Regions from separate parts of the Micromonospora craniellae genome, predicted to be linked through region 3. Evidence: riboswitches for the same ligand, from Rfam matches in the RefSeq annotation. Region 3 holds a riboswitch; each other region holds the start of a gene.
The links. A riboswitch is a leader RNA that binds a small molecule or an ion and turns the genes downstream of it on or off. The one in region 3 is predicted to bind cyclic di-AMP.
Positions count from the first base shown of each region.

Region 1: another riboswitch for cyclic di-AMP. It lies ahead of ID554_RS22950 (coiled-coil domain-containing protein); the one in region 3 lies ahead of ID554_RS03290 (C39 family peptidase).
Region 2: another riboswitch for cyclic di-AMP. It lies ahead of ID554_RS10315 (coiled-coil domain-containing protein); the one in region 3 lies ahead of ID554_RS03290 (C39 family peptidase).
Region 4: another riboswitch for cyclic di-AMP. It lies ahead of ID554_RS14195 (C40 family peptidase); the one in region 3 lies ahead of ID554_RS03290 (C39 family peptidase).

Region 1 is NZ_CP061725.1:5,054,335-5,059,680, forward strand. Features, by position in the region: gene surE (5'/3'-nucleotidase SurE) at 1-553, opposite strand, end outside; gene ID554_RS22945 (1-phosphofructokinase family hexose kinase) at 550-1,539, opposite strand; gene ID554_RS22950 (coiled-coil domain-containing protein) at 1,751-2,827, opposite strand; cyclic di-AMP (ydaO/yuaA leader) riboswitch at 2,832-2,964, opposite strand; gene ID554_RS22955 (HelD family protein) at 3,127-5,241, opposite strand; gene ID554_RS22960 (alpha/beta fold hydrolase) at 5,336-5,346, opposite strand, start outside.
Region 2 is NZ_CP061725.1:2,335,720-2,341,065, forward strand. Features, by position in the region: gene ID554_RS10305 (metal-sensitive transcriptional regulator) at 1-16, shown strand, start outside; gene ID554_RS10310 (YibE/F family protein) at 349-1,728, shown strand; cyclic di-AMP (ydaO/yuaA leader) riboswitch at 1,895-2,026, shown strand; gene ID554_RS10315 (coiled-coil domain-containing protein) at 2,030-3,046, shown strand; gene ID554_RS10320 (carbonic anhydrase) at 3,124-3,822, opposite strand; gene ID554_RS10325 (helix-turn-helix transcriptional regulator) at 4,021-4,356, shown strand; gene ID554_RS10330 (hypothetical protein) at 4,450-4,878, shown strand; gene ID554_RS10335 (hypothetical protein) at 5,089-5,346, shown strand, end outside.
Region 3 is NZ_CP061725.1:718,832-724,177, reverse strand. Features, by position in the region: gene ID554_RS03300 (polysaccharide pyruvyl transferase family protein) at 1-227, opposite strand, end outside; gene ID554_RS03295 (acyltransferase family protein) at 436-1,671, shown strand; cyclic di-AMP (ydaO/yuaA leader) riboswitch at 2,027-2,168, shown strand; gene ID554_RS03290 (C39 family peptidase) at 2,388-3,296, shown strand; gene ID554_RS03285 (DUF397 domain-containing protein) at 3,483-3,683, opposite strand; gene ID554_RS03280 (helix-turn-helix domain-containing protein) at 3,674-4,486, opposite strand; gene ID554_RS03275 (hypothetical protein) at 4,904-5,239, shown strand.
Region 4 is NZ_CP061725.1:3,179,921-3,185,266, reverse strand. Features, by position in the region: gene dcd (dCTP deaminase) at 1-553, shown strand, start outside; gene ID554_RS14195 (C40 family peptidase) at 609-1,649, opposite strand; cyclic di-AMP (ydaO/yuaA leader) riboswitch at 1,663-1,798, opposite strand; gene ID554_RS14190 (C40 family peptidase) at 1,978-2,991, opposite strand; gene ID554_RS14185 ((Fe-S)-binding protein) at 3,245-5,346, opposite strand, start outside.

The sequences.
Region 1 (5,346 bases), 2.5 Mb from region 3:
CCGGCCCGGCGGTCAGCCGGGGGAGCAGGTCCAGGGCCACGTGTGCGGCGGTGGCCCAGTTCCGTTCGGCGTCGCGTACCCGGGCTGCGGCGGCCACCGCGGCACCCCCGCTGACGGCGGTGGCCTCACCGGCCGAGAGCACGTCCAGTGACACCGCCAACGCCCGGCAGCCGTTGGCGGCAGCCGTGAACGCCGCGCCCACGGTGCCGGAGTGCAGCACCGCCCGGCCCGCGTTCGCTCCCCGGTTGATGCCGGAGAGCAGCACCGACGGCGGCGGCCCGAACGCGCCGTGCACGGCGATCAACGCGATGAAGCCGGGCGATCCGCCGACCCCGAAGGCCGGCACCCCGTCCAGCTCCGCCAGCGGGTGCTCGCGGACCACCACCTGCCCGTCCTGCTCGATCGCGCTCATCGCGGCGCTGGTGCCGCTCGCCTCCTCCAGCGGTGCGGCGACCACCACGTCCAGCCCCCGGTCGACCGCGGCCCGGGCCAGCGCCTGGATGCCCGGCGCGGCGATCCCGTCGTCGTTGGTGATCAGCACACGCAAGGTCATGCGCCACCCACCCGCTGGGCCAACTCGTCCGGGGTGGTGCGTTCCTGCGGGCGGATGCCGGCCGGCTCCAGGCGCACCCGGTCCACCAGCCCGGTGATCGAGTCGAGCCGACCGGTGCCCAGCCCGTGCCGGGTGACGTTCAGTGCGCCGGCCGCCGCGCCGGTCCGGATCGCCGTCCGTACGTCACCTCCACGGGCCACCACGGCGGCCACGCTGGCGGTCATCGAGTCACCCGCGCCGCGTGGGTCAGCCGCCTCCAAGCGGGGCATCCGCACCTCGAACACCTCGCCGTCGACGAGTGCCAGCGCCGGCTTGTCGGCCCGGCTGACCACCACGTTCTCGGCACCGGTGGCGTGCAGGTCGTAGATCGCCCGGGTGAGCTGCTCCTCGTCGTCCTCGGCCGCGCGGCCGTCGGCGATCAGCTCCTCGTGGCTGACCTTGACGAAGAAGACCCCACTCTCCAGCACTGCCGTCAGGTGGTCGCCACTGAGGTCCACCACCACCCGGCTGCCGTTGGCGCCGAGGTCGGCGGCGAAGCGCCGGTACAGGTCGGCGGGGACCAGCGACGGGTCGTTCGGGCCGCTGAGTACGCTCACCGCCGCGCGCAGCCCCTCGCCGAGCGCCAGGTTGTAGAGCTCGTCCAGCTCGTGCCGGCTCAGCGGCTGCCCGGTCACGTCGACGATCTCCTGGCGGGTGCCCTCGCGACGGTCGTGCACGTACCCGCCGCTGCCGCCGGAGTCCCGCGCCACCACCTTGAGGTCGACGCCCTCGCTGACCAGCAGCGGCTCCAGCACCTGCCCGATCTCGCCGCCGAGCGCGGTGCAGAGCACCACGTCGACGCCGTGCGACAGCACCATCCGGGCCTGCCAGATGCCCTGTCCGCCGGGGTGCAGGTGTAGCTCCGGAGTCTCGTTGGGCTGGTCGATCGTGACCGTGAGCAGGGGCGTCGGCGCGAAGACCATCACATGTCCGGTCGTGGCGCTCATGACGCACCGTCGCACTGGGCCCGTTGCGGTCCACTCATAACCGTTCCTCCCGCTCGCCCGCGAAATGTCCGCTTCGATGTCGACGGTAACGAAGGTGGCGCGAGAACGCGCGGCGACGGGCGGGGCGCGCCCGAGGCGACCGGGCCGGGGGCGGGAACGACGACGCCGGGTGGGTCGACCCCGTGGGGGCGCTCCACCCGGCGTGCGCGGGTCAGTACACCGACAGGTGCACGTGGTTGGTGTGGTCGCTGGACGGGTCGCCACGCGCGCCGCTGTACGTGCGCCAGCCGCTGCTCGGCAGCCAGATCTGCTTGTACCAGATCACGTAGAGCACGGCGAGACGGTCGGCGTTGTTGACGTAGAACGCCGCCAGGTTGTTGCCGTACGTCCGGTCGCCGCCGGTGGCGACCCCGCCGAAGCCGTTCTTCTGCGCCGCGAAGTCGCAGGCCCGACCCTTCGGGTGCTCACCCGAGCCGCCCGCGCGGTAGCAGGAGACGTACCGGGTGAAGCCGGCCGCCTTGGCCTGGTTGAGCGCGTGCAGGGTGCGCGGGGTGATGCAGCCGTTGGCCGGTGTGGGGTCGTTGACGCTGCACGACTCGGCCGGCCAGGATCCGTTGGCGTTGCGCGGCGCCGGCTTGGCCGTGGGGCTGCTGGAACCGCTGCTGCGTGCGGGAGCCCGGCTGGCCGCCCGCTCCTCCGCCGCGGCCCGTTCGGCCCGCTCGTTGGCCACGGTCAGCGAGCGCTCGGCCTGCTCCTTGCGCTTGGCCATCACGGCCACCTGCTTGCGCTGCTCCTGCACCTCGACGTCGAGGGCCTGCTTGGTCTTGCTGACCTCGTCCCGGGTGGTCCGCAGGTCGTGCAGCGCGCGTTCCTCGTTGGCCGCCACCGCGTCCAGGGCCGCCGCGCGGTCCATGAAGCCGGCCGGGGAACCGCTGTTGAGCAGCGCCGACGCGGCACCGAGCCGGCCACTGCGGTACGCCTGCGCGGCGATCTCAGCGACCTTCGTGCTGCGTTCGGTGAGCTGACCCTCGGTCGTGGTGAGCTGCTCGGCAAGCTTCTTCTGCCGGTCGACCGAGCGGTCCAGCGCGGTCTTCGCGTCGAGGTAACCCTTGCTGGCCGCCTCCAACTGGGCGCGGAGCGCCGGGGTGCCGCCCTCGTCACCGACGTCACCGGGTGCCGCGGAGGCGGCGCTGAACGGTGCGAGCGCGGCGCCCAGGGCGAGGGCGAGCCCTGCGGCGATCAGGGCCGCCGTACGGGCGGCCGGTCTCACGGTTGCCACTGCTGGCATGCACATGTCCTTCCGTCAGCCGCCGACCGGGTTAGCTGACGGGTTCGGGACGGAAGATCCCTACCGCTGGACGCGGATGCACCCCTGGAACATGGTTCCCCGGTTCGCCCTCGCGGGCGATTAGGCGGCGATCACCGCCGGCACCGGTGGGTGCCGCCTGGCGGAGACCGGGTACGAGCCTACCGGTGCTGGTGGGACCGGCGCAGCCGGTGTGACTCGTGGTGTTCGCCTGGTCACCAGTAAACCAGACATAAGGGATTCTTGTCGCTTTTCGCTTCAGTGGGGGTCGGCGGTCCGGGTCAGCCGATCGGGTCGATCGTGGTCAACCGCTGGGTGGCCCGGGACAGGGCGACGTAGAGCGTGCGGACGCCGGAACCGGGATCGGCACGGATCTCGCCGGGGGCGACCAGCACCACGCCGTCGTACTCCATGCCCTTGGCCTCCAGGCTGGTCACCACCTGGAGACGCTCGCCGCCGAGCCCGCCCAGCCAGGCCGCGACCTCGTCCCGGCGCGGCACCGGAGTGATCAACCCGACGGTGCCCTCGACCTCGCCGAGCAGCGCGCTCGCCGCGGTCAGCACGCTGGTCTCCAGCTCCGCCGCCGGCACCACCAGCTCCACCGGGTCGACCCCGGTGGCGCGCACCGCGGTGGGCAGGGCCAGCTCCGGGTACGCCCGCCGGATCTCGGCCGCCGCCACGGCGAAGATCTCCGCCGAGTTGCGGTAGTTGGTGGTGAGCGTGAACCGGTGCCGACGGCGGCGACCCAACGCCTGGTCCCGGGCCCGGGACAGCTCCTGCGGATCCCCCGTCCACGCGGTCTGCGCCGGGTCGCCCACCACCGTCCACGAGGCCAGCCGGCCGCGCCGGCCGATCATCCGCCACTGCATCGGTGACACGTCCTGCGACTCGTCCACCACCACGTGCGCGTAGTCCCGGTAGTCCTCGGGCCGTTCCCGGGCCGCCTGGCGAGCCGCCCGCTGCCGGTCGGCGAACGTGCTCAGCTCGCGCACCCCACCGGCGAGCTGGAACGGGTCGCGCTTCGCGCGGGCCGGACGGACCGGTTTGCCGAGCAGCGCGTCCAGCTCGTCGAGCAGCGCCACGTCGGCGACGGTCGGCCCCTCGGCGGCCAGCCCCCGGTACGCCTGCTCCAGCAGCCGGATCTCGGCGCGGGACAGCAGCCCGGCGGCGTACCGGCGCAGCCGCTCCGGATCGGCCAGCCAGCCGAGCACGTGCCGGGGATGCAGCCGGGGCCACCACGCCTTGAGGAAGTCCCGGAAGTCCGTCCGGTCGATCAGTTCGTCCTCGAAGGCCCGCTGCTCGGGCAGCCGGGGAATGCCCAACCGGCGGGCCTGCGCCCAGAGCGCCGCCAGTACGCCGTCGAAGCCGGCCCGGCGCACCTCGTTGCGCCGTGCGCCCCGGGACAGCGCCCGCTCCCGGACGGCGTCCAGTTCGGCCCGCTCCAGCCGCAACAACTGCCCCCGGTAGAGCAGCCGCAGCTCGGCCGGGGAGTCGGGCACACCGTCCCGGGTCGCCCGCTCCAGCAGCCGACGCATCCGCAGCGACCCCTTGACCGCCGCCACCTCGACCGGGTCGGTGCGGGTGGCGACCAGCCCCGGGAAGAGGGTGCCCAACGAGTGCAGGGTGGCGGTGTCCTCACCCAGGGACGGCAGCACCGAGGCGATGTACTCGACGAACACCGAGGACGGGCCGACCACCAGGATGCCGCCCCCGGCGTACCGGCTGCGGTCGGAGTAGAGCAGGTACGCGGCGCGGTGCAGGGCCACCGCCGTCTTGCCGGTGCCCGGACCGCCGGAGACCAGGGTCACCCCGGAACCGGGGGAGCGGATCGCCTCGTCCTGCTCGCGCTGGATGGTCGCCACGATGTCGCGCATGCCCCGGCCGGTGGTCCGGGACAGGTTGGCCAGCAGTGCGCCGTCACCGACGACCGCCATCTCCGCCGGGGCGGTGTCCGGGTCGAGCAGGTCGTCCTCGATCCGGGTGACCCGCTCCCGGCTGGACTGGATCGTCCGGCGGCGCACCACACCCAGCGGCTCGGTCGGGGTGGCCTGATAGAACGGGGCGGCGGCCGGAGCACGCCAGTCGACCACCAGCGTCGCGGCGTCCTCGTCGCGGATGCCGAGCCGTCCGACGTGGAACACCTGCCCGTCGCGCAGGTCGAGACGGCCGAAGACGAGGCCCTCGTACTCGGCGTCGAGCGCGTGGCGGCGCTGCGCGGCGTGGAACACCATCGCGTCCCGCTCGACCAGCGCACCGAAGTTGCCGACCCGGGCCAGCCGGTAGCCGTCCCGCTCGGCGCGGACCGCCGCGCGGCGCAGCTCGGACAGTCGCGCGTACACCCGGTCGAGATGCCGCTGCTCGACGGCGATCTCCTGGTCCAGGGTGCTCTGGTCCACCTCTTCGTTCTCCTCGTCACGCCGGCCCGGCCAACCGCATGAGATTACGCCCCACCTCACGGGCGTGCGGAGGCAGCGTGTCCGAGTGCGATCTCTATCGGCGGC
Region 2 (5,346 bases), 1.6 Mb from region 3:
GATGAAACGCGGCTGACCCGCCCCACCCAGCACGCCCGACCGGGTGCCTTTTCCGGCGTCCGGCTCCCGACACACGCTCGCGACCTGCGTTCCGATACTGATCTGGCTACCATTCGCCACGATGGCCAGCCGACACGGATGCCTCCCGGCCCCCGCCCGCCGTCGGGCGCGCACCGCCGTCGCAGCGCTTCTGCGACGGCTGGCCAGAGCCGGCCCCGCCCTCACGGTACGCGGCCATCCTGCCACGCTCGGGCCAATTCTGGGGCCCGCCGCAGCGGCCGTCCGGCGGCGCTGAACCAACCCGCCCGTCGGTACGTAGTTCGCCTTGGAATCGTTGGGAGACAATGAATGGGCGCCGACCACACCCGTTCCGCTCCGCCCACCCCACCCCGGGTGCGGCGGATCCTCATCGTTCTGGTGGTCCCCCTCTTCCTCGCCACGCTGGTCGCCGCCCTCGTGCTCTGGCCCTCGGACCCACCCCGTCCCGAGGCCGCCAACGACACTCCGCGATACCACGGCACGGTCACCCGGGTGGTGAACGAGCCCTGCCCACCGAACCCGGTCGTGCCCGAGGGCACCCCGACCACCGCCGGGCGGCAGTGCGGCACGGTGACCGTACGGGTCGACAGCGGCCCGGACGCCGGCCAGGACGTGCAGACGCCGCTGCCGGACGGGCCGGGGGCACCCCGGGTCAGCGTCGGCAACGAGATCATCCTGGTCTCCCTGATCGATCCCGAGGACCCCTCGATCAGCGCCTACAACATCGCCGAGCACCAGCGGGGCAAACCGCTGATCTGGCTCGCGGTGATGTTCGCCGCCGCCATCGTCGCCTTCGGACGGCTTCGCGGCCTGGCCGCGTTGGGCGGTCTGGCGGCCAGCTTCGCCATCCTGATCACCTTCGTGCTGCCCGGCATCAGCGCCGGCCAGCCGCCGCTGGTGGTGGCCATCGTCGGCGCGGCACTGATCATGTTCGTGGTGCTGTACCTGACGCACGGCATCTCCGCAGAGACCTCGGTGGCCGTCCTCGGCACGCTCGGCAGCCTGGTGCTCACCGGCCTGCTCGGGCTGGCCGCCACCCGGGCCACCCACCTGACCGGTTTCGGCAGCGAGGACGCCACCACGCTGTCCATGTTCCGCAGCGACGTCGACCTGCACGGCCTGCTGCTCGCCGGCATCATCATCGGCTCGCTCGGTGTGCTCGACGACGTCACGGTGACCCAGTCCGCCGCCGTGACCGAGCTACGTCACGCCAACCCGAGCTTCACCCGCCGGGAGTTGTACCGCTCGGCGACCCGGGTCGGCCGGGCGCACATCGCCTCGGTGGTCAACACCATCGTACTGGCGTACGCGGGCGCATCCCTGCCGCTGTTGCTCCTGCTCACCGCCGACACCCGCGCGCTCGGCCAGATCGTGACCAGCGAGTTCCTCACCCAGGAGATCGTCCGCAGCGTGGTGGCCACGTTGGGGCTGGTCGCCGCCGTACCGCTGACGACCGCACTGGCCGCGCTGGTGGTCACCGCCGGGTGGCGGGACACGCCGGGGCCCGGCGGGCCCGGCGGTCACGACGACGGGCCGGACGGCGACGGACCCACCCCACCGACTCCCCGGCCCGGGACGGACCGGTCCGAGGCCCTGCACGCGCTCAGCACCGCGCGTGCGCGTGACACATCCCCCGCCACCGGATCGCGGTGGCCCGACCCGGACAGGAGCACGGACACCACATGGTGACACCCCGCAGCGTGACCGCCCCTGCCGACACGGTTCGTGCCCGTGTCGTTGGTCACCCATCGCGATTACGAAATGACGCATCTAGTCGGGTTCGAGGCGTAGAGACCGACATGGACTGTCGGGTAACCTCACTGCCGGTCACCGACGAAGGCGCGCAGCGGCGCCTGCGGTGCCACCGCCCAATCGCCGCGAGGCGAGCCGGGGACCCAGGTAGGTGGGGTGAATCCGCGTCAGCGGTAGGGGCCACTTCCGTTCCGAACCCGTCAGCTAACCCGGTCGGCGGTCGATGGAAGGGAAAGAAGTGACGGCACCCCTACGCCGCTGGATGACACCTGTGGTGGCCGTGTTCGCCGCGTTCGCCGTGTTCGCCGGGCCCCTGCCGGCCATGGCCACACCGACACCACCCCGCCCCGCCGAGCACGACGACGACCCGCCGATGCTCAACGACTTGATCGAGTCCGCCAACCGCGACTTCTCCAAGGCCAAGAACCAGCTGGAGAAGTCCAAGAAACGGCAGCTCAAGCTCGACGTCGAGCTACGCCGCGCACAGGCCGACCTCGACGCGCTCACACCGCAGGTCGCCAAGATCGCGACGCAGTCGTACCGGACCGGCCGGGTGGGCGCGATAGCGATGTTGTTGCAGAGCAGCGCTCCGGACTCGTTCATGGACCGCGCCTCCGCCCTGGACGAGTTGAACCTGGTCAACGACAAGAAGTTGGGCGAGATCAACGCGGTCAAGGAGCGCGCCGACCAGGCCAAGATCGCGTCCGACGCCGAGGTGCGCGAGCAGCAGAAGCTGACCAACGACATGGCCCGCAAGAAGACCGAGGCGGAGAAGTCGCTGCGTCTGGTCGGCGGCGAGAGCCTGACCGGTGGCCTGGTGGCCGCCACCTCGCCGGTCGCCCGGGTGGCGCCGAACCGCGCGTCCGACGGCAGTTGGAAGCCGGAGTCGTGCAACCAGAACGACCCGACCACGTCGGGCTGCATCACGCCCCGCACGCTGCACATGTACAAGGAGGTCAAGCGGGCCGGCTTCAACCGCTTCGTCGGTTGCTGGCGACCGGGTGACAAGTTCGAGCACCCCAAGGGCCGGGCCTGTGACTGGTCGTTGCAGAACAGCGGGTTCAGCCCCTGGCACAACAACGACACCCGGATCTACGGCAACAACCTGGCGGCCTTCCTGGTTCGCAACGCCGACCGGCTCGGCATCTACTACGTGATCTGGAACCGGCAGATCTGGTTCCCGACCGAGAATAGGTGGCGGTCCTACAGCGGCCCGTCCAACCACACGGACCACGTGCACGTGTCGCTGCTCTGAGCACCAGCCGGTGACCTGCGAGGGCCGTTCCGCCATCCGGCGGAACGGCCCTCGTCGTCCGTGTCGGTGAGCGCGGGTCAGGCCGCGGCTGCCACCACACCCGCCATCTCGGTGGGCTCCGCCGCGACGATCCGCACCTCACCGGCGGCCAGCCGGTACGACATGCCCACCACCGCGCACCCGCCCGCAGCCACCTCGGCGGCGAGCGCCTCGGACGACTCCAGCATCGCCTCGACGGTCTGCGCGATGTGGATGTCGACGATCGCGTCCAGGTCGTCGACCCCCGCCTGCTGGGCCCGACGCAGGCTGGGCACCACCGCGTCCACCACGGCACGCAGGTGCCCGGTGGGCGCGGTGCCGGTGGCCGCTGCGGCCCGGGCCGCCTGGACGGCACCGCACGAGTCGTGCCCGAGCACCACCACGAGCGGCGTACGCAGCACGCTCACCGCGTACTCGACGCTGCCCAGCACCTCGGGGCCGATGGTGTGCCCAGCGGTGCGGACCACGAAGAGGTCACCCAACCCCCGGTCAAAGATGATCTCCGCAGCGAGCCGGGAGTCGGAGCAACCGACGATCACCGCGAAGGGGTGCTGCTCGGTGGCGACGGCGGCCCGGTGGCTGGCGTTCTGGTTGGGGTGCCGGAGCGTGTCGGTGACGAACCGACGGTTGCCGGCCATCAGCTCGGCGAGGGCGCGCTGCCGCGCGCCGGGCAGGTCGGCGGTCAGGTACTCGCGCTCGAGACCGGGCTGCGCCCCGATCGTTCCGGGTCGACTCATCCGGCGTCACCTCGCCTCTCGGTGGAATGCCTGGTCATCCCGGCCGACGTTGGCCACGGGCTGCCGACCAACCGTCACACGCAGCGCAAGGCCCGTCAAGCTATGCGTGATCTGCATTTCATGTATTCCAGAACGCTTGCCAACCGGGCGTGAGCGAACGAACGCGCAGCCCCGGAGCACGGCTGGACAGGCCATACCATGGCGGGCATGGCGACCTCAGGCGAGCGAGAGAGCACCCGCAACTGGACTTTCCTGACAAATCACGCACACGTGCTGCTCGCCATCGCCCGCGATCCCACCGCCCGGCTGCGCGACGTCGCCACCGAGGTGGGGGTCACCGAACGCGCCGCCCAGGCCATCGTCGCCGACCTGGAGGCGGGCGGTTACCTGTTCCGCACCCGGGTGGGCCGCCGCAACGAGTACACCCTCAACCCGGCCGGCCGGTTCCGCCACCCTGCGGAGGCCGACCGCCAGGTCGGCGACCTGCTGGCCCTGTTCGCCGACGAGCCGGAGAACGGGGACACCGGCCGCTGAAGGAGTCCACACTGGACGACGTGGCGAGATTCACCGACCGGACGCGGCGCACACCCATGTGCATTCTCCGGACGCGAACGATAGGTTGAACGCGTGTCGTCCGTCGCGCTCGCCCGTCCCTTGTGGCCGGCGACGCTGCGCACGCTCCGCGAGCTGACCCGGCTGGCGCTGGCCGCCCTCGTGCTGGCGGTCGGCCTCGGTGCGGCCGCCGCCGATCTGCCACTGCGCCCGGCCGGCGACCAGCCGACCCGCGTAGCCGCCGTCGATCACCGCGCCTGGTCCGTCGCCGCCGACCTCCCGGCCTGGCCGGGCACCGTCACACCGGTCACCGAGCAGGTCCGGGCATCCGGCGTGCTGGCCACGTCGCATCCGCAGCCGACGATCCCGACCGCGCCGCCGGCCCGCCCCGAGCCCACCGCCGGGTCCGGCCTGGCCGGCACCACCACGGTCCACCAGAGCGCCGTGCCGCGCCCCGCCGTCGGTCACGGCGAGCCAACCCGTCGAGGCCCACCGGCCGCCTGACCGTCGGCCTGCCCCAGGACACCCCACGGCCCACGTGGCCCGCCCGTCGACCCGGCCCCGACCTCGGACACACGGCCACCACGGCCCACGGGTACGGGCACGCCGCCGTCGCCGATCCGCCCGATACACCGGCCCCGGGCAGCGCAGCCGGATCAGCCCACCGACCTTCCCCGATCGACGACCCTCATCCGACCGCGAGAGGTGTTGATGATGCAGACCGCTCTCTCCTACGTCCTGCCCGACGTCCCCCGGGCCGCCGCGATCTGGCTGAGCCTGCTGGGCGTGGTGATCCTCGTCATCGCCGCTCTGCTGCTGCGCCCCCGGCACCTCCTGCGTTTCGACGCGGGCACCCGGATCCGCGAGGCCGCACTGCCAAGTCGCGCCGAGCACACCGAGGAACAGCGGGACCAGGACCGCTGGGCGGAAGAGGTCGCGGTGGCCGCCGACCGGGCCGACGCCACGGCCCGG
Region 3 (5,346 bases):
ACCACGAAGACGTCGTACTCCTCGTTGATCCGGTCGCTGTCCCGCATGTTGACGGTGAAGCCGTTGGGGGTGATGGTGGCGGTACGGGTGGCCAGCAGCTTGTTCGCGGCGTGACTGAAGACCAGGTTGCCGGCGTTCTCACCGATCAGGTTCCGCTCGAACGTCTCCTCGGGCGAGTTGACGTCGAAGGGACCCTTCCGGGCCCGCATCAGGATCCGTTGGTGCATCGCTGACTCTGCCTCTCGTCGGTGTGCTGGTCCCGCCTCGGCATTGCCCAACGCGCCACCGGGCCGGATGGCGGGGTGGATGCTCATCCAAGTCCCGGGAATAGTAGGCCACCGGGGGACCCGTTGACACCTGAGCCACATCCGCCCCATCCGCCCGGCCTCCCCGCCCGGTTCGAGGGGGAGTGCCCGCACCGGTATGGTGCCCGGAATGACCAGCACCACCGTCGTCGACAGGCCGCCCACCACCACCCGACGCGGTGACGCCAGCCGATTGCCCTCGTTGACCGGACTGCGCTGGATCGCCGCGCTGCTGGTCTTCGGGTTCCACGCCGGCACCATGCGCATCATCGCCGAGCCGGGTCACCAGGCGGTGGTCGGCGAGATCTTCACCCTGGGCCTGTCCGGGGTGCAGTTCTTCTTCATCCTGAGCGGCTTCGTGCTGGTCTGGTCGGCCCGCGTCGGTGACTCCCGCCGCCGGTTCTGGCGTCGGCGGCTCGCCAAGATCTATCCGAACCACCTGGTGATGTGGGCGCTGGCCATGCTCGCGGCGCTCTGGTTCGCCGACCCGATCAACCCGGTGGCCGCGCTGGAGAACCTGTTCCTGCTCCAGGCGTGGGATCCCCGACCGGGCTACTTCTACAGTGTCAACAACGTGAGCTGGTCGCTCTCCTGCGAGCTGTTCTTCTATCTGTGCCTGCCGCTGGCGCTGCCGCTGGTGCGCCGGGCCAAGCCGTGGATGCTGTGGGCCGTGGTGATCGCCGTGCCGCTGCTGATCCTGGCGCTCTGGCCCGGTCAGTTGCTGGTGCCGGAGCAGAGCCGCTGGTGGTTCACCCAGATCTTCCCGCTGGTGCGGTCGCTGGAGTTCTGGATGGGCGTGGCCGCCGCCGAGCTGATGTTGCGTGGGCGCTGGCGCGGCCCCCGGCTGCCGATGGCCACCGTGATCTTCGTTGCCACCTGGGTGGCGGCCTCGGAGTGGATCCGGGCCGAGCTTTGGGCGGCGCTGCTGTCGGTGGCGTACGTCCTGGTGATCGCGGCGGCGGCGGACGCCGACGTGCACGGCCGCCGGTCGCCGCTGCGTTCCCGGCTGATGGTCTGGCTGGGCGAGGTCTCGTTCGCCTTCTACCTGGTGCACGTCTTCGCGATCATGACGATCCTGCGGCTCACCGGGAACTGGGGCACCGGCCTGCCCGGTTGGTGGGGCGTGCCGGCGGTGATCGGGTTCCTGCTGCTCACCCTGGCGCTTGCCGCGCTGCTGCACCGCTACGTGGAGCAGCCGATGATGCGACGGCTCGCCCCGAGCCGCACCGGGGCCCACCCGCCGCCCGCCGCCGATCCTGCGCAGCAGTCCGCAGAGGCGTCCGCACCGCAGCCTGCCGGGCCGCCGAGGCAGCGCGCGCCGGGCGACGAGCCGAGTACCGCAAGTTGCCGCAACCAGCACCGTTGAGTCCATGCTGGACTGTTGTAGTCGGCAGCCCGATCTGCTGTTTTGTGTTTCGCTGACGGCCGGGTACGACGAGGCGGATCGAGTGAGTCCGGTCACATCGCTCGCCGGAGCGGACGCCGAGGTGAAAAACGCCCGAGACGTGACGCGATGCCCGGAGACATTGTCTGCGGGTGGTCCCGTTGTCACCGCCCGTTGCGTCGATCGCCGTCGGTCCCGTTGCGCGACATCTATGACCGAACGCCCGAAAATCAGCAAGCTGGATCATGTTTAAGCAGGTCAGGATGGGTTGGCAGGGGAATGGCCGGCCAGTAGTGTCGGCCCGTCCGATGCGGTACCCGATCGCAGGAGGCGACGCCGCATCGACCCGCCTAATCGTGGTCTCACGAACCGGGGACCCACCGCACCACTGGGGTGAATCCGCGAGCATCGGCTCACGGTAGGGCCAACTTCCCGCCCGAACCCGTCAGCTAACCCGGTCGGCGGTGTCGGAAGGAGCTTTCCTCTCGTGCAGCCCCTCGTGGTCCCCTTCTTGTTCCTCCACGGCACCGCGGTGCCCGCGCCCACCGGGCCGTCGGCCACCAGCTGACAGCGGCCACCGCCCCCGCCCGGTCGTCCGGGCACACCCCTCGCACGGCCCGTCCGCGTACTCGGGCGGTCCTCGGCAGGACCTGTCGAGCTGACCGCCGGAGCGACTCGCCGTGCCTCCCTGAGCCCCCGTGGAGGACTCCGTGAAGCAGACCGTCACGCGCCAGCTACGCCGGCTGGCCACCGAACGCCCTTATCAGGTCGCCGCCGCCTCGGCCGCCGCGCTGGCGCTGGCCACCGGCGCCGGTGCCGTACTCGTCGGCACCGAGGACGCCCCGGCCACCGCACACACCACGACCGCCGTCGCCGAGTCGCGCGGCGACACCGCCGTCTCCCGCGCCGACACCCGGGTGGAGCCGCCCCCGTCGACCCTGCCCAGCAGCGCCGTCCCGAGCAGCGCCGTCCCGAGCAGCGCCGTCCCGAGCAGCGCCGTCCCGAGCAGCGCCGTCCCGTCGCCGTCGCCCTCGCCGAAGGCCACCTCGGCGGCCCCCTCGCCGGTGGTCACCAGCAAGAAGGCCGCACCGAAGCCACCGGCGCGCAAGGTCCTGGACTACGACTTCCAGGCCCAGATCACCGGGTACTACTGCGGCCCGGCCGCGGTACGCAACGCGCTCAGTGCCGCCGGGGTGAATCGTGACCAGGATTCCCTGGCCGCCCAGCTCGGCACCACGTACGCCGGCACCAACTCGGCCCTGGACACCACCCGGGTGCTCAACGCCACGCTCAAGGGTGCGCCGTACTCGACCACGATGCTCCGGGGCGGCTCGGCCACCCCGGCGCAGATGGACCAGCTCCAGGCCGACGTGGTGAAGGCGATCACCGGCGGGCGCGGTGTCGTGGTGAACGTGGCCGGCAGCGCCACCGACACGGGCGGCCGCTGGCACTCCTTTCCCGGTGGCCACTATGTCGCCGTGGTGGGCTACGAGGACGACGGTCGACTGGTCAAGATCGCTGACTCGGCCAACGCGTCGTACTACTCGTACTGGATGACCACCATCGACCTCGCCCACTGGGCCGCCACCCGCGGCTACTCCTCCTGAGATGTAAGGACGAGATGTGCGGACGAGATGTAAGGAGGGGTCCCCTGCTATCGCCTCGTGCATAGCAGGGGACCCCTCCTTACATCCGGGTGTGCGCGGCCGGTGGACGGCCTTGTGGGCATGGTGCGCACCGAGCATGGAGAAGCCCTCGGTCGTTCGACCGAGGGCTTCCGCGTCGTACCGGGATCAGGCGTGCCGGTCGAGCATCTTCGCCAGACCGACGAAGCTCGCCCACGACACCGGGGTGAAGGCCAGCGTGCCGCCGTCCCGGTCCTTGGTGTCGCGCACCAGCACGACGCCGGACAGATTGTCGGCGACCTCCACGCAGTCGCCGCCACTGGAGCCGCTGCGGGTGGACTTGCGCCAGGTCGCGCCGTTCAGATCCATGGCTTCACACAATCCTTCATCAGCTCGATCGACTGCCGGCCAGACAGTGCCTCGTTGCGCACGGTCTCCCATTTGGACAGCAGGGTATTGACGTCTTCGTCCTTGTCGGCGAGGACTCCGCCGAGTTGGGTCTCGATATTACCGACCCAACCATCGTCCGTGCTCCTTGCCAGGATGAAGGGGCCGGTCAAACCAGCGTGCATCCCCACGCCGACAGGCACGAGGTGCACGCTGATGTTGGGTCGTTCGGCGAGGTCGATCAGGTGGTGCACCTGCTCGACCAGCACGTCGTGGAGGCGCTCGTCGACCCGCCGGAGCACCACCTCGTCGATCACCGCGACGAACTGCGGCGGCTCCTCCTGGTCCAGGACCGCCTGCCGGGCCATCCGGTTCGCGAGCCGTCGCTCCACCCCGGCGTCGGTCAGGGTGTCGTCACATCGGATCACCGCGCGGGCGTAGCGTTCGGTCTGTAGTAGGCCCGGGACCAGCGTCGACTGGTAGCACCGGAGTTGCCTCGCGGTGCGCTCGGCCTCCAGGTAGGGCAGGAACCACGCGGGCTGGCGCAGCACCTCGGCCGTCCGCAGCAGTTCCTCGAACATGCCTCCGGTCTCCAGGACCTCGTCCGCCCGTTTCGCGAACGGCCTGTCGACCGGGCGGGTGCCGGTCTCCACCGCCGACACCAGGGATGCCGAGTAGTTCGACCGTCGGCCGAACTCCTCCTGGTTCATGCCCGCTGCCGTCCGCAGCCGGCGAAGCTGAGTGCGGATCAGCTCGTGCAGGTCGGAAGGCTGCTCACGTTCCACGTCACCTCCAGGGGATTCACCAAGATCGCCACGCTGCCGTCAGGGGCCGGATCGGCGCACCAGGACGCCGCCGTGGCCAGCGTCGATGCCTTCCGACAGTAGTCCTGTCCTCACCAGACTGTCACCCATGCGGATCTGCTTCACGCCGTGCAGAGCTGGGGCGGGTTCTGCTCCGGGGCCGCCCGTGACATCCCCCCGTGCGCGGGCGGCCCCTCCCGATCCCTAACCGACGGAGGTCGACGTGCGTACGCACCCGTACCAGTGCCCGACGATGGTCCTTCCGGTTCTGCCGCAGCGACGGCGCGGCGCTCCGCTGCCCGGGTGGATGCGCCAGCCGACCCAGGCGCTTCCACTCCATGGCCCCGGACCGACCGGCTTCCTGACGCCGGCTCAGGCGTGGCGGTCGGGTGGTCGGCCGTGCTGACCACCCAGCTCGCGACGCCTGGCCGTGGCCCGCACGCCGACCGCCCGGGCGGCTCAGGCGGGAACACTCCGCACACTCCGGCGCGACCGACCTGGTTCTGCCGGGTCGACGGGCAGCCGTGGCCGTGCGGTGAGGCCAGGCTGCTGCTGCCCGTGGAGTTCCGGGGGAACGTCCCCGGGCTGACGATCTATCTCGCCGGCCTGATGTACGAGGCCATGCGCGACCTCTACCAGCTCAACCCGCACGACGGCCCGGAGCCCGAGGAACTGTTCGACAGGTTCGTGGCCTGGGGAGCAACTCGCCGGCCCGTTGTTGAGGGGGCGAGCTGATGCAGCCCTGCCAACCGAGGGTGAGGGGACCTCCGTACCCGCCGTTCCGCGAGTCGCCCCAGATTTGTGATCGCACCAAGGTAGGACATAACGGATGCGGAGGCCGC
Region 4 (5,346 bases), 2.5 Mb from region 3:
CTCCGAGATCAAGGCGGGCACCCTGGCGCTGGAGCCCTTCGAGCCCACGCTGGTGCAGCCGTCCAGCATCGACGTCCGCCTGGACAAGCTGTTCCGGGTGTTCAACAACCACCTCTACACACACATCGACCCGGCCACCCAGCAGGACGACCTCACCTCGCCGGTGGAGGTGCCCGACGGCGAGCCGTTCGTGCTGCACCCGGGCGAGTTCGTGCTCGCCTCCACGCTTGAGCTGATCTCGCTCGGCGACCAACTCGCCGGCCGACTCGAAGGCAAGTCCAGCCTCGGCCGCCTCGGCCTGCTGACGCACTCCACCGCAGGCTTCATCGACCCCGGCTTCTCCGGTCACGTCACGCTGGAGCTGTCCAACGTGGCCAACCTGCCGATCATGCTCTGGCCCGGCATGAAGATCGGCCAGCTCTGCATCTTCCGGCTCTCCTCGCCCGCCGAGCACCCGTACGGCTCGCTCGTCTACGGCTCGCGCTACCAGGGTCAGCGTGGCCCGACGCCGAGCCGCGCCTGGCGGAACTGGCGTACCTGGCCGACCCGCTGACGACCGGCGGGCCTGCGCTGCGCAGACGCGGGCCCGTGGTCGTCCGCCCAACGACTCAGCCGGGTCGACCGAAACTGTGGATCGGACTGCTGTCCATCCGTTTCATCGTGATCGGCTTGCCCGCGCGGGAGGCGTGCACCACCCAGCCGCCACCGACGTACATGCCGACGTGGTGCAGGTCGCGGTAGTAGAAGACCAGATCACCCGGACGCAGGTCGCCGCGACCGACCGAGGCCGTGACCTGCCGCTGGCGCGCCGCGTTGTGCGGCAGCGCCACCCCGGCCCGCGCCCACGAGGCCAGCATCAACCCCGAGCAGTCGTACGCGTGCGGCCCCTCGGCGCCCCACGAGTACGGCTTGCCGATCTGGGCGCACGCGAAGCTGACCGCCTCACCGGCCGGGCCGCCCGGGTAGGTGGCCGGACAGGGCGCCGGCCGCAGCGGACCACCCCCACCGTCGTCGTACGCGCGCAGCCGCAACCGTTGCAACCGCTCGATCTCGGTGTCGATCTGCCGCCGCTCCACGGCCAGGTCGGCCGAGGTCAGGTTCAGCTCGGCGATGGTTCGGTCCAGCCCGGCCCGGGTGGCGGCGAGTTCGTCGCGCAGTTCACTCGCCTGCCGTACGTCCTCCCGCTGGAAGCGGGCGTACCGGTCGAGCAAACCGAGCTGTGCGACGACCTCGCCCGGCGACCGGCTGCCCAGCAGTGTGTTCACGGCGCGCACCGGCTCGCCCCGGTACGCCCGCGCGGCCAGCGCGCCGACCCGTTTCATCGCCTCGTCCACCTGCTGTTGCAGCGGGGCGATGCGGGCGGTCAGGGCGTCCGCCTCGCGGCGGGTGCCGGCCAGGTCCTGCCGGGTGGCGTTGTGCCGTTCGATGACGGCTTCGAGCCGGTTCCAGTCCTCGTCGATCTGGCGCTCGATGTCGTCGACCGTGGGGTCGGCGTGGGCCGCCGTCGCGCCACCGGTCAGCATGACGGCGGTCGCGGCGAGTGCGGCGAGTGCGGTGGTGCAGCGGTACCAGCGGGATCGCGACGCAGCCGTCGTCGGGCCGGGCTTCGCCGGCCGGCGCGACGGTGGCCGCGGGGCATGGTGTGCCACCGGGCTCCGTACTCCATTCTTCCCAGACCGCCTACCGGGTTAGCTGACGGGTTCGGGCACCCGGGACGCCCTACCGCGACCATCGCGGACTCACCCCGGAAAACCTGGTTCCCCGGCTCGCTTGGACTGCGACTCGGCGGTGTCGGACCGTCACCGCCCGGGATGGGCGATCCTGCCAGCGGGCCGACGATTGCCCAGCGTAGGGACGACCGGCGTCGATACGCAACACGTCCACACCGTCACTCTCGGTGCAGTTATCCGACAACAGGGAAGGCCCCCGGTCGCTTGACCGGGGGCCTTCTGTCGTTCCTGCGTACGCGCTCAGGCGTCAGCCGGGGCGGCGGAAGCCGGCGACCGGCATCGTCGTGATGGGCGAGACGTTGACCGGTCTACCGGCCCGTGGGGCGTGGACCATCGTGTTGTTGCCCAGATAGAGCCCGACGTGACTCACGTCGCTGCGGAAGAAGACGAGGTCACCGGGGCGGGCGTCGGCCCGGGAGATCGCCTTGCCCTCCCGCCACTGGGCACCGGTGAAGTGGGTGAGGTGGATACCCGCCGCCTTGTACGCGTACTGGGTCAGGCCGGAGCAGTCGAACGAGTTCGGCCCGGTGGCACCCCAGACGTACGGCTTGCCGACCTGCGCGCAGGCCGTCCGGATGGCCGTCCGGGCCGCGTCGCTGACCACACCGTTGATGGTCGGGCAGTTGGTGGTCTTGACCGTGGTCACCGGCAGCGACCGCTCCAGCCGCTTGATCTCGGCGTCGATTTGCTTCCTCTTCGCCGCCAGTTGTTTCTGCTTGGCCTCCTGGTCGACGATCAGCGTGTCGAGCGTGGCCTTCTGGTCGTCGTACTTCTTCCGGATCTTCATCACGCCCTCAAGCTGGCGGCGCTCATCCCAGGCAAGCCGGTCGAGGAGGGCCATCTGCTCACCGAGCTGGTCCGGCTTCGCGTTGAGCAGCACCGCGCCGAGTTCCTGCGAGGGGCCGGTGATGTAGTACCGAGAGGCGAGGCCGGCGACGCGGTTCATCGCCAGCTCCGCCTCCAGCGCCAGCGGCTGGATCTTCTTCTCCAGCTTCTCGGACTTCTCGCGGTTGACCCGCAGCTCCGAGCGCACCTTGTTGAACTGCTCGATGGTGGGTTCGAGCTGCTGCCACTGCTTGTCGATCTGGCGCTCGATCTCGTCCACCGACGGCTCGGCGTACGCGGGCGCGGCGAGCAGACCGGCACCGACCGCGGCGGCGGCGACCAGGACGACCAGGCCGCGTACGGCTTTGCGCAGCCCGCGCGCGGGGGTGGACCGTCCCGACGCGTGACGATGGAGGGGCATGGTTGCCACCGGCACCGACTCCTTTGCGACCGACCACCGGGCGTCCCGCGAGCGGTAGGGGGCGAGACAGACGACCCACGGCGGCCGGTGCCCCACATTAGGGGAACGCGCGGAGCGGAATCAAGGCGACCAACGGCTCATTCACCTTTGCGCGACCGACCGCACACAAAGGGTGTCGACCAATTCGTTACAGTTATCTACGCCAATACAAAAATCGGGGCGTGTCGGCATCCGCACGGATGCCGACACGCCCCGACGTACGCGCTGGTCACCCGGCGGCCGGCTCGCCCTCCTCGGCGCCCCGGGCCTGCTCGGGCTTGACCGACCGCAGCAGCACGCTGGCCACGTCGACCACCTCGACCTGGTCGCCGGCGCCCTTGCCGTTGACTCCGTCACTCAGCATCGTCGAGCAGAACGGACAGCCGACCGCGACGGTCTTCGCACCGGTGGACATGGCCTCCTCGACCCGATCCACATTGATCCGCTTGCCGATCCGCTCCTCCATCCACATGCGCGCGCCACCGGCGCCGCAGCAGAAGGAGCGCTCACTGTTGCGCGGCATCTCGACCAGGCCGTTCTCGGCGCCGACAGCGCTGCCCAACACCTCGCGCGGCGGGGCGAAGACACGGTTGTGCCGACCCAGGTAGCACGGGTCGTGGTAGGTGACGCCGCCGTCGACCGGCTGCACCGGGGTCAGCTTGCCGGTGGCGACCAGGTGCGCCAGCAACTGGGTGTGGTGCACCACCTCGAACTCACCGCCGAGCTGGCCGTACTCGTTGCCCAGGGTGTTGAAGCAGTGCGGACAGGTTGCGACGATCTTCCGCTTGGCCTTCTCGCGGCCCTCGAACGCCTCGTTGAGGGTCTCCACGTTCTGCTGGGCGAGCATCTGGAAGACGAACTCGTTGCCGATCCGGCGGGCCGGGTCGCCGGAGCAGGTCTCGCCCTCACCGAGGATGGCGAACGAGACGCCGGCCTCGTTCAGCAGCGTGGCGACCGCCCGGGTGGTCTTCTTCGCCCGGTCCTCGAACGCACCGGCACAGCCCACCCAGAACAGGTACTCGAAGTCCTCGACCTCGCCGACCCGGGGCACCTCGAATTCGAGGCCCTTGGTCCAGTCCTCCCGGGTGTTCTGCGGCGCTCCCCAGGGGTTGCCCTTGTTCTCCAGGTTGCGCAGCATCACGCCGGCCTCGGAGGGGAAGTTCGACTCGATCAACACCTGGTAGCGACGCATGTCCACGATGTGGTCGACGTGCTCGATGTCCACCGGGCACTGTTCCACGCAGGCACCACAGGTGGTGCACGACCAGAGCACGTCCGGGTCGATCACGCCGCCCGCCTCGGCGTCGCCGATCAGCGGCTTCTCCGCCTCGGCGAGCGCCAGCACATCGACGTGGGCGAGCTGCGCGGCGGTGGCCTTCTCCTCGCCGGTGAGGTCCTTGCCGCCGCCGGCCAGCAGATAGGGCGCCTTGGCGTACGCGTGGTCGCGGAGGCTGAGCACCAGCAGCTTCGGCGATAGCGGCTTGCCGGTGTTCCAGGCCGGGCACTGCGACTGGCACCGGCCGCACTCGGTGCAGGTGCTGAAGTCCAGCAGGCCCTTCCAGGTGAACTGCTCGACGTGCGCGACGCCGAACTGATCGGACTCCGGATCGGCCTCCTCGAAGTCGAGCGGCTTGCCCTCGCTCATCATCGGCCGCAGCGGCCCGAGACCGGAGCCGGACGCACCCGGCTTCCGCTTGAAGTAGATGTTGGGGAAGGCGAGGAAGCGGTGCCAGGCGACGCCCATGGTCACGTTCAGCGAGATCACGATGAGCCAGGTCATCGAGATCGCGATCTTGATGAGGGCGGCGATGCTGACCCCGGACTCCCAGTCCGGCAGCGCCGAGCCGACCGCGTGACTCAGCGGGGTGGCCCAGGTCGGGTACTCGAAGTGGTCGGTGGCGACCTTGAAACCACGGATCAGGAAGCCCATGACCAGAACGGCGAGGACGACCGTCTCGACGAAGTAGCCCTGCCACATGGTGGAACCGGTGAACCGCGACCGGCGTCCGGCCTGGCTCGGCCGGTTGGCCACCCGGATGGCGATCAGCACCACGATGCCGACGACACCGAGGATGCCGATCCACTCGGTGACCAGTCCGTAGAGCGCCCAGCCACCGATCAGCGGCAGCCCGGCGGTCGGCGACACCACCTCGAAGTACGCCTCGAGCACCAGGAGCGACAGCACGAGGAAACCGACCATCACGAACCAGTGCGCAGCGCCGACCACGCTCCAGCGGAGCATCCGGGTGTGCCCGGCGGTCTCCGCGAGCATCGTCTTCGTACGCCCGAGGTGGTCGCCGGAGCGGGAGGGGTCGGGCTGACCCAGCCGGA